Regions from separate parts of the Bradyrhizobium sp. B039 genome, predicted to be linked through region 1. Evidence: predicted binding sites of a transcription regulator. Region 1 holds the regulator's gene; the other holds the start of a gene.
The links. The regulator PhoB, encoded in region 1, activates phosphate uptake and scavenging genes when phosphate is short. The targets are predictions, from matches to a motif close to TGTCATNNANCTGTCAT.
Positions count from the first base shown of each region.

Region 2: the regulator PhoB is predicted to act here: its motif matches at 10,014-10,030, upstream of phnC (phosphonate ABC transporter ATP-binding protein).

Region 1 covers NZ_CP152416.1:8,452,716-8,467,169, reverse strand. The annotation lists gene pstB (phosphate ABC transporter ATP-binding protein PstB) at 1-776, shown strand, start outside; gene phoU (phosphate signaling complex protein PhoU) at 788-1,504, shown strand; gene phoB (phosphate regulon transcriptional regulator PhoB) at 1,527-2,234, shown strand; gene AAFG50_RS39970 (GcrA family cell cycle regulator) at 2,468-2,977, opposite strand; gene AAFG50_RS39965 (aspartate aminotransferase family protein) at 3,432-4,640, shown strand; gene argF (ornithine carbamoyltransferase) at 4,640-5,563, shown strand; gene AAFG50_RS39955 (Hsp33 family molecular chaperone) at 5,722-6,729, shown strand; gene apaG (Co2+/Mg2+ efflux protein ApaG) at 6,948-7,340, opposite strand; gene AAFG50_RS39945 (OpgC domain-containing protein) at 7,537-8,784, shown strand; gene AAFG50_RS39940 (lipolytic enzyme) at 8,784-9,563, shown strand; gene AAFG50_RS39935 (SGNH/GDSL hydrolase family protein) at 9,576-10,568, shown strand; gene AAFG50_RS39930 (O-succinylhomoserine sulfhydrylase) at 10,695-11,882, opposite strand; SAM riboswitch at 11,957-12,036, opposite strand; gene AAFG50_RS39925 (2'-deoxycytidine 5'-triphosphate deaminase) at 12,147-13,253, shown strand; gene AAFG50_RS39920 (hypothetical protein) at 13,446-14,454, shown strand, end outside.
Region 2 covers NZ_CP152416.1:982,865-997,318, reverse strand. The annotation lists gene AAFG50_RS04640 (cupin domain-containing protein) at 1-449, opposite strand, end outside; gene AAFG50_RS04635 (hypothetical protein) at 581-1,243, shown strand; gene AAFG50_RS04630 (aminopeptidase) at 1,427-2,683, opposite strand; gene pcaB (3-carboxy-cis,cis-muconate cycloisomerase) at 2,797-4,158, opposite strand; gene AAFG50_RS04620 (winged helix-turn-helix domain-containing protein) at 4,667-6,226, shown strand; gene phnE (phosphonate ABC transporter, permease protein PhnE) at 6,289-7,137, opposite strand; gene phnE (phosphonate ABC transporter, permease protein PhnE) at 7,134-8,018, opposite strand; gene phnD (phosphonate ABC transporter substrate-binding protein) at 8,094-9,029, opposite strand; gene phnC (phosphonate ABC transporter ATP-binding protein) at 9,094-9,903, opposite strand; gene AAFG50_RS04595 (chloramphenicol acetyltransferase) at 10,077-10,736, shown strand; gene AAFG50_RS04590 (alpha-D-ribose 1-methylphosphonate 5-triphosphate diphosphatase) at 10,733-11,926, shown strand; gene AAFG50_RS04585 (DUF1045 domain-containing protein) at 11,945-12,643, shown strand; gene AAFG50_RS04580 (hypothetical protein) at 12,647-13,240, opposite strand; gene AAFG50_RS04575 (selenium-binding protein SBP56-related protein) at 13,324-14,454, opposite strand, start outside.

The DNA of each region.
Region 1 (14,454 bases):
AGGCGCCGCTGCTGCCGGAAGCGCCGGCCAAGGTGACGGTGCGCAACCTCAACTTCTATTACGGCGAGCACCACGCGCTGAAGAACATCAACCTGACGCTCGGCACCAACCGCGTCACCGCGTTCATCGGCCCGTCCGGCTGCGGCAAGTCGACCCTGCTGCGCATCTTCAACCGGATGTACGACCTCTATCCGGGGCAGCGCGCCACCGGCCAGCTCATGCTCGACCAGACCAACATCCTCGACGGCAAGCTCGACCTCAACCTGCTGCGCGCCCGCGTCGGCATGGTGTTCCAGAAGCCGACGCCGTTCCCGATGACGATCTACGAGAACATCGCCTTCGGCATCCGCCTCTACGAGAAGATCTCGAAGTCCGAGATGGACGACCGCGTCGAGAAGGCGCTGCGCGGCGGCGCGCTGTGGAACGAGGTCAAGGACAAGCTCAACGCCTCCGGCCTGTCGCTCTCCGGCGGCCAGCAGCAGCGCCTCTGCATCGCCCGCACCGTCGCGGTGCGGCCCGAGGTGATCCTGTTCGACGAGCCCTGCTCGGCGCTCGACCCGATCTCGACCGCCAAGGTCGAGGAGCTGATCCAGGAACTGTCCGAGAACTACACGATCGCGATCGTCACCCACAACATGCAGCAGGCGGCGCGCGTCTCCGACAAGACCGCGTTCATGTATCTCGGCGAGCTGATCGAGTTCGACGACACCAGCAAGATCTTCACGTCGCCGAGCGACCGGCGCACGCAGGATTACATCACCGGCCGGTTCGGCTGAGGAGACGGGACATGGGTTCTGAACATACCGCAAAGGCCTTCGACACCGACCTCCAGGAGCTCACCCGGCTCGTCGCCGAGATGGGCGGGATCGCCGAGCGCATGATCGTCGATTCCGTCGACGCGCTGATCCGCCGAGACGTCGCGCTCGGCCAGCGCGTCGTCGCCACCGACACCGAGCTCGACGCGCTGCAGAAGCGCATCGAGGAGCGCGCCGTGCTCACCATCGCCCGCCGCCAGCCGATGGCGGTCGATCTGCGCGAGATCGTCGGCGCCATGCGCGTTGCGACCGATCTCGAGCGCATCGGCGACCTTGCCAAGAACATGGGCAAGCGCGTCGCGGCGCTGGAGACGGATTTCCATCCGCTCAAGCTGTTCCGCGGCCTCGAGCACATGACCGACCTCGTGCAGCAGCAGGTCAAGTCGGTGCTGGACGCCTATGCCGCGCATGATCTGCCGGCGGCGATGGCGGTGTGGAAGGGCGACGAGGAAGTCGACGCCATCTGCACCTCGCTGTTCCGCGAGCTCCTCACCTACATGATGGAGGATCCGCGCAACATCTCGTTCTGCATCCATCTGATGTTCTGCGCCAAGAACATCGAGCGGATCGGCGACCACGCCACCAACATCGCCGAGACCGTGTTCTACATGATCGAGGGCCAGGCGATCACCGACAAGCGACCGAAGGGCGACATGACGACCTTCGCCACGACGGTCCCGAATACCTGAAGACTTAAGGAGCGACGACACCATGGGCGCACGCATTATGGTGGTTGAGGACGAGGAAGCTCTCACCGAGCTTCTCCGCTACAACCTCGAAGGCGACGGCTATGATGTGGAGACGGTGATGCGCGGCGACGACGCCGACACCCGCCTCAAGGAACACATCCCCGATCTGATCGTACTCGACTGGATGCTGCCGGGCCTGTCGGGCATCGAGCTGTGCCGCCGGCTGCGGACCCGGCCCGAGACCAAGCAGCTCCCGATCATCATGCTCACCGCGCGCGGCGAGGAGAGCGAGCGGGTGCGGGGTCTTGCGACCGGCGCCGACGACTACATCGTCAAGCCGTTCTCGGTGCCGGAGCTCTTGGCACGCGTGAAGGGCCTGCTGCGGCGCGCAAGCCCGGAGCGGCTCGCCACGGTGCTGGCCTATGGCGACATCGAGCTCGATCGCGACAAGCGCCGCGTCGCGCGCTCGGGCCGGCCGATCGACCTCGGCCCGACCGAATATCGCCTCTTGGAGTTCTTCCTGGAGCATCCCGGCCGCGTGTTCTCGCGCGAGCAGCTGCTCGACAGCGTCTGGGGCCGCGACATCTACATCGACGAGCGCACCGTCGACGTCCACATCGGCCGCCTGCGCAAGCTGCTCAATCTCGGCCGCGAGCAGGATCCCATCCGCACCGTCCGCGGCGCCGGCTACGCGCTGGATGATCGCTTTGCGAAGGCGGAGCAGACGTAAGCTAGGGGCGAGTTGGTTTGGCGAGCTGTCGCCACGATATCGGTGTCGTCCCGGCGAAGGCCGGGACCCATAACCCCAGGGCGCAATTGTTTGCGCGACAAGGGTAACTCCGTGTCCCCGTAACCACATCTGCTGGTGGTTATGGGTCCCGGCCTTCGCCGGGACGACATCGGAGTGTGTCGATCCGTCATCGCGTGACGGCGCCGTCTTTGCAATCAGCTAGAGCGACAAACTCACCGCGAGGGCTTCGCCGGTGCGCGCCGGCGATCCGCGGCGGGCTGATATGCCACGCGCGAGTGCTGCGCGCAGTAGGGCAGGCCCGACAGCGCCCTGCCGCCGCAGAAGAAGAAATCCGGGCTCGAGGGATCGCCGACCGGCCAGTGGCAGGTCGCCTCGTTCAGCTCCAGCAGCGACAGCCGCTGGCTCATCGGCACCACGTTGTCGTAGGTGACCGGTTCGGCCTCCACCTCGACCTCGAAGGCCTGCGCCAGCGCGGTGTTGCCGCGCGCAATGGGGCGGCTCACCCGCATCATGTGCTGCGCGGGGCGCGCCTTGCGCGGCCGCGGAGCCGCCGATGAGGGGCTCTTGGCGCGGCCGGATAGGCCGAGCCTGTGTACCTTGCCGATCACGGCATTGCGGGTCACGTTCCCGAGCTCGGCTGCGATCTGGCTGGCCGATAATCCGGCCTCCCAGAGCTTTTTCAACTGCTCGACGCGATCGTCGGACCAGGTCAAAACCGTCATTGCACCCTTTCCCTCGCCGTGCGGCTGCCATCCTGGCGCCTCGCGGCGAATGCCTAAGCCTCGAAAAACCCGTGCCGTCAGAATCCCTTAAGGCTCGCCGGGCGCGCCGATAACGCCCGAACGTCTACGCCGGTACATGAGGACTTAGAGGATCAGAAACACTGCACGAGATGTCGTATCTGACAAGCCAAACGCTACAATATGGCGTGACTCACGCGCAAGAGTCCGCCGACTCGCTTCCACATGTTCCGTGGCGAAAACCCCGCAATTTCGGCTCCGCAAGACTACGGATTCAGCGTTTCGCGAGGCTTTCGGGCGGCATTGACACCGGTTTCACCAGGCATAAGATAGTGTCACGTGCCGCCCTTAAAAGGCGGCACGTTTCGTTTTCCGGGCCGGTCAATGGTGCGCTGCGTGAGCGTGTTCAGGCCGTCCGCAACATCAAGTGATCGTCATGACTAACAGCGCAGCGCCGCATTTGCTTCCCGTTTTCGCCAGATCCGACCTCGGTTTCGAGCGCGGCGAAGGCTGCTGGCTGATTGCGACCAATGGCGATCGCTATCTCGATTTTACCTCGGGCGTCGCCGTGAACGCGCTCGGCCATGCCCATCCCGCGCTGGTCAAGGCGCTGCAGGAGCAGGCCACAAAACTCTGGCACATGTCGAACCTGTTCCAGAGTCCGGACGGCGAGAAGCTCGCTGCGCGCCTGTGCAATGAAAGCTTCGCGGACTTCGTGTTCTTCTGCAATTCCGGCGCCGAGGCGCTGGAAGGTGTGATCAAGCTGGTCCGCCATCATCACTTCTCCAAGGGGCATCCGGAACGTTACCGCATCATCACCTTCGAAGGCGCCTTCCATGGCCGCACGCTGGCGACGCTGGCTGCGACGGGATCTGCAAAATATCTCGAAGGTTTTGGTCCGCCGATGGATGGCTTCGACCAGGTCCCGCATGGCGACATCGAGGCCGTGAAGAAGGCAATCGGTCCGCAGACCGCCGGCATCCTGATCGAGCCGATTCAGGGCGAGGGCGGCGTGCGTTCCGCAACGCCTGCGTTCCTCAAGGCATTGCGCCAGCTTTGCGACGAGAAGGGCCTGCTGCTCGCCTTCGACGAGGTGCAGACCGGCATGGGCCGCACCGGCGATCTGTTCGCGCATCGGCGTACCGGCGTCACACCTGACGTGATGTCGCTGGCCAAGGCGCTCGGCGGCGGCTTCCCGATCGGTGCGATCCTGGCCACCGCGGACGCGGCGGCCGGCATGGGTCCCGGCTCGCACGGATCGACCTTCGGCGGCAATCCGCTCGCGATCTCGGCTGCGAATGCCGTGCTCGACGTCATGCTGAAGCCCGGCTTCTTCGATCACGTGCAGAAGATGTCGCTGCTGCTCAAGCAGAAGCTCGCCTCCGTGATCGACCGTCATGGCGATGTCGTCAGCGAGGTGCGCGGCGAGGGCCTCCTGATCGGCATCAAGGCCGTGGTGCCATCAGGCGATCTCGTCGCGGCGCTGCGCAACGAGAAGCTGCTCACGGTCGGCGCCGGCGACAATGTCGTGCGTTTCCTGCCGCCCTTGATCGTCACCGAAGCCGAGATTGAGGACAGCGTCGGGCGGCTCGAACGCGCCTGCGCCGCGATCTCGTCCAGTCAGACCAAGCGGGCGGCAAGCTGATGAGCAAGTCGCCGAAGCACTTCCTCGATATCAACGAGCTCCCGCTGTCGGAGCTCAAGAGCATGCTCGATGCCTCCTCCGCCATGAAGGCGAAGCAGAAGGCGCATCAGCCGGTGAGGCCGCTCGAAGGCAAGACGCTGGCGATGATCTTCGAGCGCCCGTCGACCCGTACGCGGGTGTCGTTCGACGTCGCCATGCGCCAGCTCGGCGGCGAGCCCATCATGCTCACCGGCGCCGAGATGCAACTCGGCCGCGGCGAGACCATCGCCGACACCGCGCGCGTGCTGTCGCGCTATGTCGACGCCATCATGATCCGTATCCTCAACCACGACGCCTTGCTCGAGCTTGCGGCCAACGCGACCGTGCCCGTCATCAACGGCCTGACGCGGCGCTCGCATCCCTGCCAGGTGATGGCCGACCTTCTGACCTATCAGGAGCACCGCGGCCCGATCGAGGGCCGGACGGTGGCCTGGACCGGCGATGACAACAACGTGCTGGCGTCCTGGGCGCATGCCGCGGAGCGCTTCAAGTTTCAGCTCAATGTCGCAACGCCTCCGGAGCTTGCGCCGAAGAAGGCGATGCGCGACTGGATCAAGGCTTCAGGCGCGCCGATCATGCTCGGCACCGATCCGGAAGCCGCCGTGCGCGGCGCCGATTGCGTCGTCACCGACACATGGGTGTCGATGGGCGACAAGGAGGGCGAGCACCGCCACAACGTGCTCAAGCCCTACCAGGTCAATGCCAAACTGATGTCGCTGGCCAAGCCCGACGCGCTGTTCATGCACTGCCTGCCCGCCCATCGCGGCGAGGAGGTCACCGACGAGGTGATCGACGGTCCGCAATCGGTCGTGTTCGACGAGGCCGAAAACCGCCTGCACGCGCAGAAGGGTATTCTGGCCTGGTGTTTTGACGCGGTGAAGTAAGTTTGGCGTAGGCTTGGCGGCCGCCTCACATGCAACTGTCGTCCTGGCGAACGCCAGGACGACGCGGAGGTTGCCGTCCTTGCATACGTCCATTCTGCATTGCCGGATGCAGCCGGAACCCCTTCCATTTCCCACCCACCGACCCCAGATAGACGGCCATGGATTCCCAATCCCCTGACATGAAAACCAGGCCGGAAGGCCCGGTTCGCGCACCATCAGCGGTTCCGATCGACGACGCCGCGCTGCCCTACGAGGTCGACGCGCTCGACGTGCGCGGCCGGCTGGTGCGGCTCGGTCCGGCGCTCGACGACATCCTGACCAAGCACGATTATCCCGCGCCCGTCGGCAAGCTGCTCGGCGAGGCCATCGTGCTGACGACGCTGCTCGGCTCGGCGCTGAAATTCGAGGGCCGCTTCATCCTCCAGGCCCAGACCGACGGCCCGGTGTCGTTCCTGGTGGTGGACTACAAGGCGCCGGACCAGCTTCGCGCCTATGCCCGCTTTGACGCCTCGCGCCTGGGCACGGCGAAGGATTCCGGCGCGCTGCTCGGCCGCGGCCATCTCGCCATGACCATCGACCAGGGCCCCGACATGAGCCGCTACCAGGGTCTGGTCGCGCTCGACGGCGGCAGCCTCGAAGACGCCGCCCACGAATATTTCCTGCGCTCCGAGCAGATCCCGACGCGCGTGCGTCTTGCGGTCGGCGAGGAGTGGCGCTCGAACGACGGCGGCAGGCATCGCTGGCGCGCCGGCGGCATGTTGATGCAGTTTCTGCCGAAGGCGCCGGAGCGCGCGCGGCAGGCGGACTTGCATCCCGGCGATGCGCCCGAGGGCGCCGAAGTGCACGCCGTCGCCGAAGATGACGCCTGGGTCGAGGCGCGCTCGCTGGTCGAGACCGTCGAGGACGTCGAGCTGATCGATCCGGAACTGTCCGGCGAGCGGCTGCTCTACCGCCTCTTCCACGAGCGTGGCGTGCGCGTGTTCAAGCCGCTGGTCCTGAAGGCGCAATGCTCCTGCTCGCGCGATGCGGTCGCCGCGATGCTGAAGAGCTTCTCGCCGGACGATCGCGCCGCGATGGTCAAGGACGACAAGGTCGTTGTCACCTGCGAGTTCTGCTCGTCGGTGTACGATTTCACGCCCGATGAGGCGGGCGTGGAGGACGCGTAACTCTATCGTCCGTCATTGCCAGCGCAGCGAAGCAATCCAGAGTCTTTCCGCAGTGGCAGTCTGGATTGCTTCGCTGCGCTGGCAATGACGACGGGGAAACAGCCTGCCAAGTGCTCGGACATCGTAGGGTGGGCAAAGCGTAAGCGTGCCCACCATCTTTCCGCGTCACCACCGAAATGGTGGGCACGCTTCGCTTTGCCCACCCCACGGCCCCGCCCCTAGTTCAACACCCGCTTGTTGTCCGGGCTATCCAGCGAAAACGTCGGCACGTCGATCTCGAAGCGTTCGCCGCTTTCGCTGACCATCTGGTAGCGGCCGGTCATGAAGCCGGAGGCGGTCGAAAGCGGCACGCCGGAGGTGTATTCGAAGCGCTCGCCGGGGGCCAGGGTCGGCTGCTCGCCGACCACGCCCTCGCCCTTCACCTCCTGCTGGCGGCCGGTGGCATCGGTGATGATCCAGTGCCGCGTCTTGAGCTGCACGGTCTCCTCGCCCGAATTGGTGATGACGATGGTGTAGGACCAGAAGTAGCGGGAGCGGTCGGCCGACGACTGTTCCGGAACAAAGTTCGGCTCGACGGTCACTTCGATCTGGCGGGTCACGGCGCGGTACATGGCTGCCATCATAACGAAAACCCGGCCGGGAACCAAACGCCGCAAGCGGCTTTCGCGACATCGTCCCGCCAGAATTCGCGGAGAAAGACACCCCAAAGAAAGACACCCTTATGTGATCCGGCCGCTTTGCGAGACGACGGCCGGACCGGTACAATCCCTATAACGTCGCGATTTGTGTGAGGGTTTCCAGGCCCCGATGACCATTGCGGACCAAGTGACGGGATCGACGATCGCGGGGGCCAAGCCTGCGGATGCAAAGCCGCGTGCGGCCGCGCCGGCCATCTCTCTGCCCGCCATCGGCGAGCGCGAGCTCCGGCTCGACCTGTTCCGCGGCCTCGCGCTGTGGCTGATCTTCATCGACCATCTGCCGTCGAGTCTTTTGACTTGGTTCACGATCCGCAATTACGGCTTCAGCGACGCCACCGAGATCTTCATCTTCATCTCCGGCTACACCGCCGCCTTCGTCTACGGCCGCGCGATGCTGGAGAGCGGCGTCGTCATCGCCACCGCGCGCATCATGCGCCGGGTCTGGCAGATCTATGTCGCCCACGTCTTCCTGTTCACGATCTTCCTCGCCGAGATCTCCTACGTCGCGACCAGCTTCGAGAACCCGCTCTACACTGAAGAGATGGGCATCATGGACTTTCTCAAGCAGCCCGACGTCACCATCGTGCAGGCGCTGCTGTTGCGCTTCCGTCCCGTCAACATGGACGTGCTGCCGCTCTACATCGTGCTGATGCTGGCGCTGCCTTTGATCCTGTGGTCGATGAAGTGGAAGCCCGATGTCACGCTCGGCCTCTCGGTCGTGCTCTACGCGGTCACCTGGGAATACGACCTCTACTTCTCCGCCTATCCGAACGGCTTCTGGGCGTTCAATCCGCTGGCCTGGCAATTGCTGTTCGTCTTCGGTGCATGGTGTGCGCTTGGAGGTGCGCGGCGCATGTCGCGTATTCTGGCTTCACCGGTGACGATGTGGATCGCGATCGCCTATATCGTCGCGGCGTTCTACGTGACGCTGACCTGGTATGTGCCGCAGCTCTCGCATCTGATGCCGAAGCGGCTCGAGCAGTGGATGTATCCGATCGACAAGACCGACCTCGACGTGCTGCGCTTCACGCATTTCCTGGCGCTGGCAGCGCTCACCGTGCGCTTCCTGCCGCGCGACTGGCCGGGCCTGAAATCGCCCTGGCTGCGGCCGCTGATCCTGTGCGGCTCGCATTCCCTGGAGATCTTCTGCCTCGGCGTGTTCCTGGCCTTCGCCGGTCATTTCATCCTGGCCGAGGTCTCCGGCGGCGCCGTCATGCATGCGGTGATTAGTCTCTCCGGAATCCTGATCATGTGGGGCGTGGCCTGGGTGATTTCGTGGTACAAGCGCGTAGCTGACAAGAGCGGTGCGAAAACCAAGAACGCCGTCGGCAACGCCGATCTGGCGGGAGGGGGCTGATGAAGGCGAAGGTTCTCCTGAGCCTGATCCTGCTATGCGGTGGCCTCGCCGCGCCGTCGGCGCGCGCGGAGGATGCTGCGCCGCCCGCTCCGGCCGCGCCCGCAGCCTGCGAATTGCCGTCCTATCTGCTCACCAGCGAAAGCCAGCTTCCCAAGGTCGCCGACGCCATCAAGGCCGGCAAACCGCTCGAAATCCTGGTCATCGGCAGCCGTTCGACCACGATTCCGGCCTCCGAGGACGCTTCCTATCCGGCACGCATGCAGGCCATTTTGAAGGACAAGCTGTCGCCATCGGAAGTTGTGCACGTCTCCGTAGAAATACAGAGCAAGAAGACGGCAGAGGAGGCGGCCGCCAGCTTCGTTAAGCTGATGGAAGCAAAAAGGCCTACTTTGGTCATCTGGCAGACCGGGACCGTGGATGCTATCCGAGCAATCGATCCCGACGATTTTCGCGGTGCGGTGACCGGAGGGGTTTCCGCATTGCAAAATGCAGGGGCTGACGTCGTGTTGATGAACTTGCAGTACAGCCCGCGTACCGAAACCATGATCTCGGTGCCGCCCTATCTCGACAATATGCGGGTGGTGGCACAGGAGCACGACATCCCGCTGTTCGACCGTTTCGCGATCATGCGGCAGTGGAATGATCAGGGTCAGTTCGACCTGTTCAGCCCGTCCCGCGGGCCTGAGCTCGCGAAACAGGTCCACGATTGCCTTGGCCGGGCGTTGGCACAGTTCGTGATCGACGCAGCCCATCTGGGGCCGGCCCAGCAGCAAAATTGAGGTCTAGTGTTAATGAGTTCTATCCGCCCTTTTTGCCTGACGGCATGGCTGGCAGCACCCGTGGCGGCGGCGCTGCTGTTGCTGACTCCTGTTTCGCAGTCGCGCGCGCAGGCGCAGGCCGCGCAGGCAACGCCCGCGCCCGCGCAGGCCGCTAATCCCGCTCCGGCATCGCCCTCCCAGACCACCGTCGCCGCGACATCTCCCGAACAGCGCGGCATCACCGCGCGCGCCATCGACAAGGTGAAGCAGGTCGCGAAATCCGCCGGTGACGTCTTCAACCGCGTCCCCTGCCTGCCGCCGAAGGGCGGCGCGAAGGCGATGGGCTCGCTGCCGCATGTCGCGGGCAAGCTCGTCGCCGGCAAGCCTGTCGTGATCGTCGCGTTCGGCTCGTCGTCGACCGCCGGCTACGGCGCAAGCTCGCCCGATTTCAACTATCCGAACCGTCTTGCGGCGCAGCTGCGCCGGCAATATCCGACCGCGGACATCACCGTCATCAATGCCGGCGTCGGCGGCGAGGACGCGCCCGAGATGATGAAGCGCCTCCAGAAGGAGGTGATCGACGTGCATCCGGACATGGTGATCTGGCAGGTCGGCACCAACGCCGTGCTGCGCAATCTCGATCCCGGCGACACCGCCAAGATGGTCGAGGACGGCATCGCCCGCATCCAGGCCGCCGGCGGCGCCGATATCGTGCTCGTCGATCCGCAATATTCGCCGGCCGTCAACCAGCGCAAGGAGAGTGCCGGCAAGATGGTGAAGCTGCTCGGCAAGGTCGCTGAGCTCCGTCACGTCGGCATCTTCCCGCGCTTCGAGGTGATGCGCGACTGGCACGAGAATCAATCGATCCCGGTCGAGAGCTTCGTGATCGCCGACGGCCTGCATATGAACGATTGGGGCTATGCCTGCTTCGCCCAGCTCCTCGGCGACGACATCATCCGCTCCGTCGGCCAGATCAAGCTCGGGGTCAACGTGCCCGGGGACGTGCGGGCGTACCGGCCGATGTAGTTCGGCTGCGTAGCCGTAGGGTGGGCAAAGGCGCGCTCTTCGCGCGCCGTGCCCACCATCTATCGCCAGCTCGGTGGTGAATGGTGGGCACGCTTCGCTTTGCCCACCCTACGGAGCTCGATCGCCTCACGCCCTCTCCAGCGCCGCCGTCAGATCCTCGATCAGATCGTCCGCATGCTCCAGCCCCGCGGAGAAGCGGATGAAGCCCTCGCTGATGCCGAGCGCGGCGCGGTCTTCCGGCTTCAGGCGCTGATGCGTCGTGGTCGCCGGATGGGTGACGAGGCTCTTGGCGTCGCCGAGATTGTTCGAGATCTTCGCAAGCTTGAGCTCGTTGAGCACGCGGAACGCGGCCGCCTTGCCGCCCTTGACCTCGAAGCCGACCAGCGTCGAGCCGCCGCGCATCTGCTTCTTCACGAGCGCTGCCTGCGGATGATCGGCGCGGCCGGGATAGATCAATCGCGAGATCTTCGGATGGCCGGCCAGCACTTCCGCAACGCGTGCCGCGGTGTCGGTCTGCGCGCGCACGCGCACGGCCAGCGTCTCCAGGCCCTTGAGCAAGACCCAGGCGTTGAACGGCGAGATCGACGGCCCGGTCTGGCGCATGAAATTGTGGAGGTGCTCGGCGACGAAGGCTTCCGACGACAGGATGATGCCGCCGAGGCAGCGGCCCTGGCCGTCGATGTGCTTGGTCGCGGAATAGACCACGACGTCGGCCCCTAGCGCGAGCGGGCTCTGCCAGATCGGCGTCGCAAACACGTTGTCGACGACGAGCCGCGCGCCGCCCTTGTGCGCGATCTCGGCGATGCCGGGGATGTCGAGCACGTCGAGCGTCGGGTTGGTCGGGCTCTCCAGGAAGAACGTCTTGGTGTTCGGCCGCAAGGCCCGCTGCCACTGGTCGAGATCGAGGCCGTCGACCAGCGTGGTTTCGATGCCGTAGCGCGGCAACAGATCCTGAATGACGTAGAGGCACGAGCCGAACAGCGCGCGGGAGGCGACCACGTGGTCGCCGGTCTTCAGCGGCGCCAGGATCGCGGTCGTCACCGCGGCCATGCCGGTCGCCGCCGAACGCGCCGCTTCGGCGCCTTCTAGCTCGATCATGCGGCGCTCGAACATCGAGATGGTCGGGTTCGAATAACGCGAATAGATGAAGCCGGGATCCTCGCCCTTGAACCGCGCCTCGCACTCCTCGGCGCTGTTGTAGACGTAGCCCTGGGTCAGGAACAGCGCCTCCGACGTCTCGCCGAATTGCGAGCGCAGGGTGCCGGAATGGACCAGGCGGGTTTCGGGACGGTAAGTGGCAGGCGACTTCGACATAGGTACCTCCGACATGACCGTCTCGTCGAAAACGGTCACAAAAAAACCGGCCTGGATATATCCACGGGCCGGGATCACAGAGGTCCCCGGCCTGTTTAGCGACTTATTTAACGTGGCTGCAAGCCGGCCGGCTCAAATCACCACGGGATAAGTGATGCTCATATTCCGCAATGGCCTTTCCGTCAAGGCGTCCATCGGATAGCCGTAAAAGGCTAGTATTTCCCGCACGTCCGGATGCGTTTGACCCCTGACGAGGACCCCCGGTTGAGCTTCACGATCGCCGCCGACGCCAATGGTATCCTGCCCGACCGCATGATCGCGGCGATGGCGGAGGCGGGCCTCATCCTGCCCGCATACGATTTCGTCGAAAGCCAGATCCAGCCGGCGAGCCTCGACCTCCGCCTCGGAGACATCGCCTATCGCGTCCGCGCCAGCTTCCTGCCTGGTCCCGGCGCCACGGTGGCCGAGCGCATCGACGAATTGAAGCTGCACGAGTTCAGCCTTGCCGACGGCGCGGTGCTGGAAACCAACTGCGTCTACATCGTGCCGCTGCTCGAGAGCCTGGCGCTGCCGCCGGAGATCGTCGCGGCTGCGAACCCCAAGAGCTCCACCGGCCGGCTCGACGTCTTCACCCGCGTGATCGCCGACGGCACCCGCCGCTTCGACATGATCGGCGCCGGCTATCACGGCCCGCTCTATGCCGAGATCAGCCCGAAGACATTTCCGGTGCTGGTGCGCGAGGGCTCGCGCCTGTCGCAGGTGCGCTTCCGCACCGGTGACGCCATCCTCAATGCCGACGAGCTCGATGCGCTGCATGCGTCCGAGCGCCTTGTCGACATCGACGATGCCGATCTGGCCGGCGGCGTCGCCGTCTCCGTCGATCTCTCCGGCGAGAAGGCGAGCGGCTTCGTCGGCTACCGTGCCAAGCGCCACACCGGCGTCGTCGATGTCGATCGCCGCTCCGGCTATTCCGTCGAGGACTTCTGGGAGCCGATCTCGGCCCGGCCCGACGGCAGCCTGATCCTCGATCCCGGCGAGTTCTACATCCTCGCCTCGAAAGAGGCCGTGCAGGTGCCACCCGACTTTGCAGCCGAGATGGTGCCGTTTGATCCGCTGGTCGGCGAATTCCGCGTGCACTATGCCGGCTTCTTCGATCCCGGCTTCGGCTATGCCGGTGCCGGCGGGTTGGGATCGCGCGCCGTGCTGGAGGTGCGCTCGCGCGAGGTGCCGTTCATCCTCGAGCACGGCCAGATCGTCGGCCGCCTCGTCTACGAGAAGATGCTCGCCCGCCCCGACGCGATGTACGGCCAGCGCATCGGCTCGAACTACCAGGCGCAGGGCTTGAAGCTCTCGAAACATTTTCGGGTGTAGCGACATCTCCAACTGTCATGCCCCGGCTCGACCGGGGCATCCAGTACGCCGCGGCGTCTCGATTCAATCATAACTGTCTCTGGAATACTGGATCGCCCGGTCTTCGCCGGGCGATGACACCGAGTCTGTGGCTGGTTGCGCCGCCCCAGCCGCGATGACACACTCCCGTAAAACAACAAGCCGGGAGCGAACATGACCGCCGCAGCTGACTCCGCGCAGGAAGCCCAATGGAAGCGCTGGCGCGCGGTCGCCGATCTCTATCACGCCTATTTCACCGGCCTTATCCTCACCGTCGTCACGCGGCGCGGCACCGCGGATGCCGCGGAGTTCGTCTTCCGCGTGTTCCGCCGTCAGCAGCAGGAGCGCTTCCTGCCGGGGCTGGAAAAGCTCGGGCTCAGCCATCTGCCGCCGGCGGTCGCGGCTGCGCAATATCACTACCTCTCCAACTGGATCGGCGGCGTGCATGTCGAATACATGTATGAGAGCGACGTCAAGGCCTGGATCCGCTATCCGCCGCCGCGCTGGATCTGGAAGGGCACCGCGATCTGCGGCGTGCCGGGCGAAGTCTCACGCGCGATGCTGCGCGGCTGGCACGCCAATAACGGGGTTGCGCTCGGAGATCTTCGCCTCGGCTTCGTCTGCACCAAGCAGAGCGTCGACGGCCAGGACGGGCTCGAAGGCTATTATCATCAATACGACCATCCGCTCGAACTCGACCAGCGCCTGGTGTTCGCGCGGCATCTGGAAGCGCCGCCGTTCGATGCGAAGACCGCGCCGGCGCTGCCGGTCGCGAGCTGGCCGAAACCGCGGCTTGAAAAAGCCTATCGCAACTATGCGATGGAATATGTCCGCACCGCCGCGCCCGTGATGGTGCAGCTGTTCGGCCCGGAAGACGCCGGCTATCTGCTGCATCTCACCGGCAAGCTGATCGGGATGCAGTATTTCGACGAGGTAGCGGCCGCACTCGCGACGAGCCGCGGCGGCGCGAGGGAATTCGCATCGTTCCTGAACGCGCTGTTCGCTGCCCAGGACGACAATGCTGAGATGACGCAGTCCGAAGGCACCTTCGAAATCCGCCAGCAGAGCTGGAAGCTGATGGACGACGTCGCTGATTGTCACCGCGCCTGCGCCAAGGTGCTGGAGGGATTGTTCGAGGGATTGGCTGCCGGCTGCGGCCGGCATATCGGCATCCGCATGCGCC
Region 2 (14,454 bases), 1.5 Mb from region 1:
GCGCCCATCAACGAGGCGGAACGGCGCTCGCCGGTGGAGACGAACATCCGCTTGAGCTTGTTGACGACGCGGATCAGGAAACCGATCATCACCGGATTGGTCTTGCGGCAGAAAGCGATCTTCTTGACGTGGCCTTCGACATGCCATTTGGCATGCGCGCCGTCGCGGAAGAAGATGACGTCGCCGGGACCGTAGCGCTTCGGCGGCATGCCGTCGCTTTCGAGCACGATCGATCCTTCCATGATCATGATCGTCTCGTCGATGTCGTAGTACCAGTTGAAGCGCCCTTCGGTGCAGGACCAGATGATGGTCGAGGCGGTACCGTCCGCACTGGTGGACAGGATGTGCGAGCGCGACACCGGATTGCCTTCGATGATCCAGGACGGCTCGATCGGCCGCAGCTCGAGATCCACATTGCAACTACTAATTTCAATCAATGCGCGCGACATCTGTTTCCCCAGGGGATAGAATAGGTTTTTGGCCGGGTCGGGGCCCGGATTGCTTCCAATGATGTACGCAACGCTAGTGATCGGCTTTTAATTCTTTCTTACGCAGGCCTCGACAATCAGCCGCAAGTTGCATGTGCGAAGCAGCTAACGCCGCGATTTCCCTGCAAATTCGCGCACATGAACCCATCTCTTCCGGGGTGCGACAAAATGCGCGAAGTGACCTGAAAGAAGCCGTGCTGATGCCCCTCACGCCCGAGGTTCTGACAGCCAACAACCGGGTCGTCGCCCGGCTCGGGAGCCTTGATATCTCCTTCACGCCGGATGATGAGTCCTGGTTTACCATCGACGGCATCGAAAGCCCCCGGCAGGTCGGCAGCGACGGCTCCGGCGGCGCGTTCGTGCTGCTGCCGTCGCAGAATGTGCTCTACGTCTCATCGGAGGGCCGCGCAGGAATTATCGCTGGTACGTTCGAGGCCTTTATCCAGCTCGTCGTCGTCCGGCCCTACTGGCTCGACATTCTCAAATTCTCCGCGGGCGGCGACCTCGCGGAAATGCGGCGCGCGGCGGATGCACTGGAGGCGACCCTCGACGACGAGGATGAGATCAACGAGGCCCGCGAGCAGATCCGCAAAGGCCTCGACCTGCCCAAGCCGGACGATCCGGTCGGTGCGCTCTACGAGGCGGTGGCTGCTTCCGACGCCATCGTGCGGGCCACCGACGGCAGCCCGTTCACGACGCTGTTCAACCGCTTCAGCATCGACAACAACCCGATGCTGCGCAACGCGGCGGCATGAAAAAGGCTTTGAGGGTACGTGCTTGGCCTCCATGGTTCTCGCGGCGATGCGGAGGATCGTCCGCTAGCGCGCCGCAAGGCGGCGCTCCTCACCATGAGGGTCTCGTGTCTTACCGTGAAGCAAGACCTCATCCTGAGCAGCCCGCCAGCGGCGGGCGTCTCGAAGGATGGACCGTAAAGGCGCTTACTTCACCCATTCGCCCTTGCGGAACACCGGCACCTTGCTGCCGTCGGCGAGGATGCCGTCGATGTCGGTCTCGGCCGAACCGATCATCCAGTCGATATGGATCAGGCTCTGGTTGCCGCCCTGTGCGGCGATCTGCTGCGGCGTAAGCTGGGCGCCGTTGACGAAGCATTTCGAATAGCACTGGCCGAGCGCGATGTGCGAGGCCGCGTTCTCGTCGAACAGCGTGTTGTAGAACAATAGCCCGCTCTGCGAGATCGGCGAGGAATGCGGCACCAGCGCCACCTCGCCGAGACGGCGCGCGCCCTCGTCGGTGTCGAGCACCTTGTTCAGCACCTCGGCGCCGCGCGAGGCCTTCGCGTCGACGATCCTGCCGTCCTCGAAGCGCACCGCGATGTTGTCGATCAGCGTGCCCTGGTAGGACAGCGGCTTCGAGCTCACGACATGACCATAGACGCGGCGGCAATGCGGCGTGGTGAAGACCTCTTCGGTCGGGATGTTGGCGTTGCAGCTGATACCGTTCTTGGACAGGGAGGCGCCGCCTTCCCATTCATGGCCGTCGGCAAGGCCGATGGTGAGATCGGTGCCCGGGCCTGAGTACTGCAACGCGCGGAAACGCTGGCCGTTGAGCCAGTTGGTGCGCTCACGCAGCACCGCATTGTGGCTCGCCCAATTGGCCATCGCGTCCTCGCGATCGACGCGGGAGGCCGCGAAGATCGCATCCGCGAGCTTGCCGATCGCGACGTCCTCGGGATCGTTGGGGAACACCTGCTTGGCCCATGATGGGCTCGGATAGGCGATGATGTTCCAGTTGGTGTCGAAATTGACGATCTTTTCCAGTGCCGGCTGATAGGCCATCGAGTTGGCCTTGCTGGCGCGCGCCACCTTGGAGGGATCTTCGCCCGACAGCAGCATCGGATTGTCGCCGACGATGGCGAGCCGCGCGGTGTTGTCGGAGAATGCCTTGGCCATGCCCTCATAGAGCCAGCCGGCGGCGCGATCGAAACTGTTGTCGTGACCGTGGCGGTAACGCGCCAGCGTCATCTCCTCGTCCGACAGGATCGGCGTCACGATACCGGCGCCGGCCTTGTAGGCATGAACGGCGATCCGGCGCACCAGCGGCAGCGCGATCGCCGGCGCCGTCAGGAGCAGATCCTGTCCCGGCCGCAAGCCCAGGCCCACCTTCACCGCCACCTCGGCCAGCCGGTCGAGTTTCGCAGGATCGATAGGAGTGGAGGTGATGCGTTGATCGGTCATGCCGGGTCCTCTGCCGAAAGTCTCTCGCTCAATCTAAGTCTAGCATCGCGAGACACAAGTATACGAGCGTATTGGGGGCGACGAAAGATACGCAGTTTCACGCATCTTGGTTTTCAACGCGTTGCCGATTTCAGCACCCGGTCGACCATGGCGGGAGCAAGGCCGAGGTAATTTTTCGGTGAAGTGAGCGCATCGATCGTGGCGCGGTCGATCCTGGCAGAGACGCGCGAGTCGGACGAGAGCGCGTCCGCCAGCGTCAAACCTTTCTCGTTGGCGAGCCGGCAGGCGTCATAGACCACGTCATGCGCCTCCTGCCGCCCGATCTGGGGCGCGAGCCCCATCATGACCGCTTCGGCCACAATCAGGCCCCGGCTGATGGCGAGATTGTCGTTCATCTTCGCCTCGTCGACGATGAGGCCCGCGAGCGCGAACCTCGCCTGGTGCAGCGCCCCCGCGGCCAGCACGAAGCTTTCGGGGATTGCCATCCACTCGGCGTGCCAGGGGCCGGTGGCGCGCTCGAAATCCTGCACCATCGCATCCAGCATCAGGCCCGCGTGCTGGCGCACCGCCTTGGACGCCGCCAGCATCAGTTCCGAGGAGATCGGGTTGCGCTTCTGCGGCATGGTCGAGGAGGCGCCGCGGCCCTTGACGAAGGGCTCGTAGACCTCGGCGAACTCGGTCGAGGCCATGATCATGATGTCGAGCGCGATCTTGCCGAGCGAGCCGGTGACGAGCGCGAGGAAGTTCACGGCCTCGGCAAAGCCGTCGCGCGCGACGTGCCAGGTCGAGGCGGGAACGCCGAGCTTCAGCTCGTCGCACAGCGCCTCCTGCACTTCAAAGCCCTTGTCGCCGAGCGAGGCCAGCGTGCCGGCAGCGCCGGCGAACTGGCCCACCAGGACCCGCGGCTTCAATTGCGCCAGACGCTCGGCGTGGCGATCGAACATCGCTAGCCAGATCGCGGTCTTGTAGCCGAAGGTCACCGGCAGCGCCTGCTGGAGATGAGTGCGCCCCGCCATCGGCGTATCGCGATGGCGCCTGGAGAGGTCGGCGAGAATCTTTCGCAGCTCCGCAATGTCGCGCTCGACGATCTCGAGCGCGGCACGCAATTGCAGCACTACGGCGGTATCCATGATGTCCTGCGTGGTCGCGCCCCAATGCACGTAACGGCCGGCATCGCCGCATTGCTTCACCATCTGGTGCACCAAGGGCAGGATCGGATAGCCGACGATGTCGGTCTCCTGCCTGAGCAGGTCGAAATCGAGCGCGGCAACGTCGGTCCGCGCCGCGATCTGGTCGGCGGCATCCTGCGGGATCACGCCGCATTTGGCCTCCGCCTTCGCCAGCGCCACCTCGACCTCGGCATAGCGCGCAACCAGCGCGACATCGGAAAACACCTCGCGCATCTCAGGCGTGCCGAAGGCGTCGCGGAACAGCATGGAGTCGAGCACGGTGGTCGAGGCGTGGAGAGCGGGCATGGGCGTTTCTTTATGGTTGGTGTTTTGTGTGGAAGCAGCTTACGCAGGCCGCGCCGTTCGGCAATGGACAATGCCGGGTCATCACACATTCGGAGTCTTGCATTGGTCTCGCCGCCGCGCGTCAAACCATCGGCTCCGTCATCCCCGCGCAACCGCGAAGCGGTTGTCGCTGGAGGTGCGAACCATGCGACGCGACGCGTCGCGTGGAGAGCCTCGAAGGATGGCAGGCCGGGATGCGGGCCGTCGCCCTTCGAGGGCCGCTGAAGAAGCGGCTACCTCAGGGTGACGGGATGCGCGGTCGGCGATATCAGATTGAGTACGTGGCCTGCGACAGCCGACCCCAGCCGCCACATTCCAGTCGAGGCCGCATTCCTCCCCGCAAATGGCATGGCAGCCATCTTGCGATCGCGATGAACCAAGCGGCCTCCCGGTGGACTCACAGACTTAGGCCGGAATCCGTTTTGCTTTGTCATTGCCCCGATGTCGTCGTGAGGTCTGAGTTTTCGACGTGCAGTTTCTGTTCCGGGATCACCTTCTGGACACCGACCGGCGCGAGCTGAGCCGCGAGCAGGTTCCCGTTTCCGTGGAACCGCAGGTTTTCGACCTCGTCGTCCATCTCATGGAAAATCGCGACCGGGTGGTCAGCAAGGACGAGCTGATCGACAAGATCTGGCACGGGCGCAGCGTCTCCGAATCCACCCTGACCAGCCGGATCAATGCGGCACGCAAGGCGGTCGGCGACAACGGCGCGAGCCAGGCGCTGATCCGAACCATCGCGCGCAAGGGTTTTCGTTTCGTCGGCGACGTCGAGACCAAGCTCGCCGCGGCCGCGCCGGAACCCGGCCGGTGGATACCAGCGCCGCAGGCGGCGCTCGCACTGCCCGACCGGCCCGCCATCGCCGTGCTGCCCTTCACCAATATGAGCGGTGACCGCGAGCAGGACTATTTCTCCGACGGCATCAGCGAGGACATCATCACCGCGCTGTCGAAGCTGCGCTGGTTCTTCGTCGTCGCGCGCAACTCCTCCTTCGTCTACAAGGGCCGCGCCGTGCACATGCACGAGGTCGCGCGCGAGCTCGGCGTGCGCTACGTGGTCGAAGGCAGCGTGCGGCGCAGCGGCGAGCGCGTGCGCATCTCGGCCCAGCTCAACGACGTCTCGACCGGCAGCCATCTCTGGGCCGAACGCTACGACCGCGAGCTTGCCGACATCTTCGCCGTGCAGGACGACATCACCGAGGCGATCGTCGCCGCGATCGAGCCGCAGCTCTATACGGCCGAGAGCTTTCGCGCCGGGCAGAAGCCGCCGGGCAGCCTGGATGCCTGGGACCTCGTCATGCGCGCATTGTCGCATTACTGGCGCATCACCCGCGAGGACAATGCGGCCGCGCAAGGGCTGCTCGAGAAGGCCGTCGCGATCGATCCCGCCTATGGCAAGGCGCTGGGCCTGCTCGCGACCAGCCATATCTTCGGCGCGCATATGGGCTGGGCCGACATGGCCGCGACCGTGCCGGTCGCCGAACGCGCGGCGCTTGCGGCGGTGGAGGCCGATCGCGAGGACGCCTGGGCCCATCACGGCCTCGCCTATACCTACCTGTTCCGCCGCCGCTTCGACGACGCGCTGGCGGAGTTCGAGCTGACCTTGAGGCTCAATCCGAATTTCGCGATGGCGCACGCCTTCTACGGCGTGACGCTGTGCTACGCGGGACGATGGCAGGACGGCGATGCCGCCGCGCGCCGCGCGCTGCGGCTGAGCCCGCGCGATCCGCTCGCGGCGATCTATTGCGGGGTCGCCGCCTATGCCCAGTTCATCGGCCGCAATTACGAGGCAAGCTTGCAGATGGCGCGGGAATCGATGCGGCAGCGCGCCGATTTCGTCGGCGCACATCGCGTGCTGACGGCGGCCGCCGGCATGTTGGGTGATCCGGCCCTTGCCGCGTCCGCGCTGGAAGGCTTGCGCCGCGCCCAGCCCGGCATCTCGCTCGCCTGGATCACAAGCGAGCTGCCGATGCTGCTGGAGCAGGACCGCGAGCATTATCTGGAAGGATTGCGTCGCGCAGGGATGGAGTAGACATCTCGCGCAGCATCGAGAGTGCGCCCTCCCCCCACAAGGGGCGAAGGGAGGCGAACAGCCTAAGCCACCGCGCGCCGGCCGATGATCGCGAAACGGAGCTTGCCCGAGATGAAATCGATCGCGGCGACCGCGACCAAGATCATCAGGATCAGGAACGACACCTTCTGCCATTCCAGCACACGGATCTGCTCGGCGAGCTGGAGGCCGATGCCGCCGGCGCCGACGATGCCGATGATGGTGGCCGAGCGGGTGTTGGACTCGATGAAATAGAGCACCTGGCCGGCGATCACGGGCAGGACCTGCGGCAACAGGCCGAAGCGGATCTCGTGCAGTGCGCTGCCGCCGGAGGCGCGGATGCCCTCGACCTGCTTCTGGTCGGCGCCCTCGATCGCCTCCGAGAACAACTTGCCGAAGGCGCCGAAATCGGACACGGCGATGGCGAGCACGCCGGCGAAGGGGCCCAGGCCGACGACATTGATCCAAACAAGCGCCCAGATCAGCGTATCGACGCCGCGGATCGAGTCGAGGAAACGGCGGATCGGGAAGCGCAGGATGTTTGACGGCACCACGTTGCGGGCGGCGAGCAGGCTGACTGGCAGCGCGAACAATGCGGCGAGCGTCGTGCCGAGTAGGGCGATCGACAGCGTCTCGCCGAGCGCCTTCAGATAGATCGGCAGCGAGGAGCCGGGATCGGGGGGGATCATCATCAGGCTGATCCAGCCGAGCTGGCTGAGGCCTGCGACGAAGCGCGACGGCGAGAAGTCGAGATCGACGAGGCCGTACACCAGGACCGCGAACGCCGCGACGATCATCGCCGGCATTGCGAGCCGCGCCGAGGCAGGCCGGTCGAACACGTCAGGGTAGCGCGCGCGAAGCTCTCGCGTGTCAACCTCTTGCGGTCGCGTCACGTCCGCGCCTCCTTGCCGAACAGGCGGCCGCGCAGCCAGCCGGTGGTGATGTCTATGATGAAGACCGTAATGATGATGGTGAGCAGGATGGCGCTGACGTCCGAATAATAGAATTTGCGGATGGCGACGACGAGCTCCTGGCCGATGCCGCCGGCACCGACAAAGCCCATCACCGAGGCTTCGCGGACGTTGATCTCGAAGCGCAACAGCGCGTAGCTGGCATAGCCCGCGGTTACCTGCGGCACGACGGCAAAGCGCATGCAGGAGAGCCAGCTCGCGCCGGTGGAGCGGATGCCCTCGACCGGCTTCATGTCGGCATTCTCGACGATCTCCGAGAACAATTTTCCGAGCGCGCCGGTGGAATGGATCGCGATCGCGAGCACGCCAGCCATCGGCCCGAGCCCGAAGGCGATGACAAAGATCAGCGCGAAGACGATGCCCGGGACGGTGCGCGCGAATTCGAGCAGGCGCCGCACCGTAAAGCGCAGCCAGGGCGCGGGCGAGGTGTTTTCCGCCGCGAAGAAGTTCAGGACAAAGGCGAGGGTCGCACCGGTCAGCGTGCCGACATAGCTGATCAGCAGCGTCTCACCGAGCATCTTCAACCATTTGCGCCAGCCCCAAAGCCACTCGCCGACATCGGTCCAGACCCGCTGGCCGTTGTCGAGCGTGAGGATGCGATCGAAATAGCTGACGAAGTTGCCGAAATAGGTGAAGAAGGTGCGCAGGTTCACTTCGGCGCCGATCGCGGCGAGAAGCAGCGCGGCGGCGAACACCACAACCCCGAGCAAGAGACGGAGCCGCCTGCGCGCGACCGCCTGATTGTAAGCGGTGTTCAGCGCAGCCAGTTGCTGCTCGGGCAGGATCGAAACCGCGAGGGTCATCTGTTCAGGAAAGGTGGCCGATCAAAGAGAAAGAGCCGGGTCCATCGACCCGGCTCGAGTAGCTCGTCCCGAAACTCAGGACGCCTTCTTCTTACGCAGTGCATCGACGAACTTGATCAGCTCGATCGTGCCATCCCAATCCTTGGTGGTGGCGGGATGAAAACCCTTCTTCTGGCCGTCCTGGAGGCGATCGAAGGCCGCCTTGTCCTTGGCCGGAGCGTCGAAGAACGCCTTCGCGATCGCCGCCTTCGCCTCTTCCGGCAGGTCGGAGTTGTAGGCATAGGGGCCGTTGATGATCGGCGCCGACTTGTGGATGATGCGGAAATCGTCCTTCTTCATCGGCGAGCCGTCGGCATTCTTCAGCATGCTCTTGGTCAGCATCTGCGCCAGCGTCGAATCGTCGTCGCTGGTCCACTGGTTGGCCGCGACATCGACCGTGCCCTGCGCCAGCGCCAGAATCGCATTCTCATGGCTGCCGGTGAAGACGACCTTGCTGAAATAGGTGTCGGCGTCCGCGATGCCCATCTTGTCGAGCTCGAAGCGTGGCACGTTGTTGCCGGACGTCGAGTTCGGGTCGACGAGGCCGAGATTCTTGCCCTTGAGCTGGTCGATGCTCTTGTAGGGGCTGCTCGCCTTGACGAAGAACACCGAATAGTAGCCGGTCGAGCCGTCGGCGTTGATATCGTTGGCAAAGGCGTCGGTCTTGACGCCGGTCAGGCGGGCGCGGGCGAACGAGGCCGAGCCGTAGCTGGCGATATGGATGTTGCCGGCGCGCTGGCCTTCGATGACGGCGGCGTAGTCATTGGCGATGCGCAGCGTGACCTTCACGCCCAATTCCTTGGAGAGATAGCTCATGAACGGCGCCCAGCGCTCGGTCACGCCCGAGGCGTTTTCCGCGGGAATGACCGCGAAGGTCAGCTCGGGATATTTGGCTTTCCAGTCGTCGGCGGAGGCCGAAGTCGTGAATGCGAGCGCGGCGGCGCCGGCAAGAACTAATCTGCGAGTGATCATGATACCCTCTTCATCGGTTGGGGTCGGTTGACGCAAAAACTGGCAACGACAGAAGCGATGCGGCTCAGGCGGCGGCCGCCGTTCCAAGCGCCGGAATGCCCTCGGGCGCCGGCACGGGCGAGCCGCCCATGACGTCGGTGGCTTCGAGATCGTAGAGCTCGCGCGCGACGTGATCGGTCAGCGCAGACGGTGCGCCGTCGAACACCACACGGCCCTGCGCCATGCCGATCAGGCGGTCGCAATAGCTGCGCGCCAAGTCGAGCGAATGCAGGTTGCAGAGCACGGTGATGCCGAAATGCTTGTTGATGCGCAGCAGCGCATCCATCACGATCTTGGTGTTGCGCGGGTCGAGCGAAGCGATCGGCTCGTCGGCGAGAATGATGTCGGGCTGCTGCACCAGCGCGCGGGCGATCGCGACGCGCTGCTGCTGGCCGCCGGAGAGCTGGTCGGCGCGCTGCGCGGCGAGCGCGGCGATATCGAACTGTTCGAGCGCGGACATTGCCAGCGCCTTGTCGTGTTCGGGCCAGGTCTGCGACAGCGAGCGCCAGGCCGGCATCGTCGCGAGGCGCCCCATCAGGACGTTGGTGAGAACATCGAGCCGGCCGACGAGGTTGAACTGCTGGAAGATCATCGCCGAGCGCGCCCGCCACTGCCGCAGCTCCTTGCCGCGCAGCGCTGTGACGTCGGTGCCGTCGAACAGGATGCGGCCCTGCGTCGGCGTCACCAGGCGGTTGATGGTCCGCAGCAGCGTGGACTTGCCGGCGCCGGATCGTCCGATCACGCCGACGAATCCGCCGGGGGAAATTTGAAACGAAGCGTCGTCCACCGCGGCTTTTGCGCCAAAGCGGCACGTCAGACCTTCAACCACCAGCATGCAGGGCTCCAGAGTAGCTGGGACCCACCGCTAACGCCGACGCTTGACACTTGTGTGACATGCACGTTGCGGTGCGGCGATCCAACACACCTCATCCCCTGTCATCGCTGCGTCATGACATTGTCATCGAGCCGCTCGAAGAGGAACGCCCGCCCTCACGCTTCGGATACGACATGGCCGGCAAAGCCCTTTCAGTCCAACCGACCATCGATCCCTCGGCCAAGCTGCACGAGACCCGGCTCGGCGCCTATACCGAGGTCGGCGCGCGCACGATCCTGCATGAAGTGACGATGGGCGATTACTCCTATGTCGTGAACGATTCGCAGATCACCTACACCACGATCGGGAAATTCTGCTCGATCGCGGCGATGACGCGTATCAACCCCGGCAATCATCCGATGCATCGCGCGACGCAGGCGCACTTCACCTATCGTTCCAGCGCCTACTTCCCCGGCGAGAGCGACGACACGGAGTTCTTCGACTGGCGGCGCCAGCATCACGTCCATATCGGCCACGACGCCTGGATCGGCCATGGCGCGATCGTGCTGCCCGGCCGCAACATCGGCACCGGCGCGGTGATCGCGGCCGGCGCCATCGTCACCAAGGACGTGCCCGCCTACACCATCGTCGCCGGCAATCCCGCGCGGATCGTAAGGCGGCGCTTCTCGGAAGAGATCGCCGGACGGCTTGCGCGGCTCGCCTGGTGGGACTGGGATCACGACAAATTGCGTGAAGCCCTGCCCGATTTCCGCAGGCTCGGGATTGAAGATTTTCTCTCCACGTATGAAGCACGGGCACACTCCCCTGCCAGCAAACGAAGCGCGGTCGCGTGACAGACATTTTCCTTGAGGGCGGCCGGGCCCTGATCGGCACCGAGTTGGTCGAGACGTCACTCAGCGTGGCCGGAACGGACATCGCACGGGTCGATGCCGCCCGTGGCCGGGCTCGGCTCGCGATCGATGCGCGCAATCTGCTGGTGTTGCCGGGAATCGTCGATCTGCATGGCGATGCCTTCGAGCGGCAGATGATGCCGCGCGCCGGCGTGGACTTCCCGATCGACGTCGCGCTCGCGGACAGCGACCGCCAGGCGATCAGCAACGGTATCACCACGGTGTTTCACGCCACGACCTGCTCGTGGGAACCGGGCCTGCGCAGCGCCGACAATGCGCGCGGCCTGATGGAGGCGATCGAGCGGCAGCGTCCGCAATTCGCTGCCGACACCCGCTTCCATCTGCGGCACGAGACCTACAATCTCGATGCCGAGGCCGAGATCAGCCAGTGGCTCGCCGAGGGCCGCGTCGACCTGTTCGCCTTCAACGACCACATGGATGGCACCGTCGCCGACATGGCCAAGCCGCGCAAGCGCGACCGCATGGTGGAGCGCACTGGCTTGTCCAGCGAGGATTTTGACGGGCTGGTCGACCGCGTGATCGCGCGCGCCGCCGACGTGCCGGCCTCCGTGTCGCGGCTCGCTGCTTCTGCCCGCGCGGCAGACGTGCGGATGCTCTCGCATGACGATGCGACACCCGCGATGCGCCGGGAATTTCGTGAGCTCGGCGCTGACATCGCCGAGTTTCCGATCAACGAGGAGACGGCGCGGGCGGCGGCGAGCCACGGAGATGCCATCGTGTACGGCGCGCCGAACGTCGTGCGCGGCGGCAGCCACACCGGCTGGACCCGGGCATCCGACATGATCGCAAAGGGGCTCTGCTCGGTGCTGGCGTCGGACTATTACTATCCCGCGCAACTGCTCGCCGCGTTCCGCCTCGCCGCCGATGGCGTGTTGCCGCTGACGGAGGCCTGGAGCCTGGTCTCCGCGGAGCCTGCGCGCGCGACCGGCCTTGCCGACCGCGGCATCCTCGCCGAAGGACGCCGCGCCGACATCCTCCTCGTCGACGACACCGTGCCGCTGCGGCCGCGGCTCGTCGCGGTGATATCGGGCGGAAAGCTCGTGCATCTCACCGATGCGACGCGACTGCTCAGCGCGGCGGCGGCGCCGCGCGAGGCTGTCGTCGCGGCATAAATTGGCTATGCTGAGGCGATGACAGGTTTTCCCCGCTACGCGATCTATTTTGCCGCCGGCGCCGACAGCGCGCTGACCCGCTTCGGCGCCAAGCTGCTCGGCTACGATGCCTACACCGGCGACGAGGTGCCGTTTCCGCCCGAGGCGCTGCACGTTGCACCGGACTGGCGTGACGTCTCTGCCGATCCCCGCAAATACGGCTTCCACGCCACGCTGAAGGCGCCGATGGCGCTGACGCCCGGCAGCACCGAGGCGGAGCTTATGGCAGCCTGCGCGACATTCGCCGAAACGGCGCGGCCGATCCCGGCCATCCGCCCGATCGTCGACACCATCAGCGGCTTCATCGCCGTCATCCCGGCCGAGCCGGTCGATGCGCTCCAGCAGCTCGCCGCCGATTGCGCGCGCGAGTTCGATTCCTTCCGCGCCGCTCTCACCGCGGAAGACCGCGCACGCCGGAAGCCCGACAAACTCACCGAGCGGCAGCGCGATTATCTCGACCGCTGGGGTTACCCCTACGTCATGGAAGAATTTCGCTTCCACATGACCCTGACTGGGCGGCTGGATGCAGAGCGCCGCGGACCGATCCTGGAGATGTTGCGGACGCGGTTCGCGTCGCTTCGTCTCGACACGCTGGCGATCGACCGCCTCGCCCTGTTCAGGCAGGCCGAGACCAAGGCGCGCTTCCGCATCATCGGCGAGTGGGCTTTGGCGCGATAGACCTCAGCGCCAGCTCGCAAGATTGAAGGCGAGCGCCACCGCGCCAACCAGAACGAGGCTGGTCGCCCAGACTGCATCCAGATTGAACCAGCTGCGCGAGACGAACTTCAATCCCAGATAGCGGTAGACCAGCCACGCCAGAGATCCGCCGGCGCTGACCATGGCGGCAACGTGCACCAGGGACACCAACACCGCCATCCCGAGACTTGCCTTCATCAGCGCGCCCGCCGCCTCATGGCCGGCATCGAGCTCGAGGGCCTGGCAGAGCCCGAGATAGATCGGCACGAGCATCAAGGCCGCGCCGTGGGCAATGGCAACGGCGAATGACCAGAGCGCCAATTGCGTTGGCGGAATTCGTGCCAGCGCGCGGGGATGGCGCCGCTCGATCAGCCGATAGACACCGAAGCCGATGACGAGAAGGCTCGCACTGATCTGGATCGAACGCTGCCACTCGGCCAGCACGAGCAGGAACGCGAATGGCAGCAGCACGAAAAGTGTTGCCAGGAGATGTCCGGCCGCCAGGGCCCACAACGCACGGAACAGCGCGCGTGGGTTCTTGTCCATGAGCCCGGCCGAAACAGCGAGCGGCCATCCCATTCCCGGGTTGACCCCGTGGTAGAGACCGCTCGCAACAAGAGCGAGCCAAAGCCAGCCAAGCGCCGGGCTCGCGTGCGCCCCATCTAGACCGACGGGTAGCAAAAGGAATCCGTCGAACAATCGCCGCCCTCGAGCCTGATCTGGTGCGCACGATATCCGTCGGGGAAGCTCACGAAATAGTCCTTGTCGAGCTCGAGGCCGCCGTTGCCGCCGACATTGGCCATGACTTCCACGCCCGGAACCCCGTCGGGATAGAACTGATCGTCCCAGGTGGAATAGAGCGAATTGGTCCAGTACACGCGCCTGCCGTCGCGGCTGATCTCGACCATCTGCGGACCGGCCGCAAATGCCTTGCCGTTCGGATGGGGGGTGCGGCGCGCGATGCCGCCGATGTGGACCGAGCCCGCAAGCTTCGGCTTTCGCGGATCACTCACATCGTACTGGCGCATTTCACCCGTGCCCCAGCACGAGACATAGAGGAACCGGTCATCCATCGACAGGTCGATGTCGGTCACCAGCGGCGGCACGGCGCCAAATCCCTGCAGCAGCGGCGGGAGCTTCTCCTTTGGCGCGGGTTCGGGAGGGATCGTCGCCGTCTTCTCGGCATGGAATTTTCCGCCTTCGCGCCACCAGGTCCAGATCGATGCTTCGAGGTTGGTGGTGTCGACCACAACGCCAACGAAGCCGTATTCGCGAACCGGATCGTGCGCGGGCCGCACCTCCAGCGCCATCTGATGATTGGCGCCGAGGTCGATGGTTTGCACATTGCGCCGGGCGCGAAGGTCCCAGAAGTGGAGACGATGGCCATATTTGTTCGACAGCAGATCTTCCGGAACGATCCCGTTCTCGAACTGCGGCGGCAACGCCCATTCGCTCGTCACCATGTAGTCGCGCGGCAGATTCCACCAGAAATCATAATGCAGCGTTTGCGGGCCGCGGTCGATCTCCCATCGTCCAAGGACCTCGAACGTCTCGCAATCCATGATGAAGACGCCCGGAGGTCCGTTGGTGCCGTCCTTGCCGCCGCCGCCCAGCGTGCTGACATAGATGCCGTCCGGCCCGCAATGGATGGTGTGCGGGCGCGAGTAGCCGGTCTTCTTGAAGACTTCCTCTGGTTCGATGATCTTGTGGATCTTGGCTTTGGTCGGATCGGGCTTGGTATCGATGATGTAGATCCGCGACGAGCGCAGCCCGGGGATGATGAGATAGCGCCG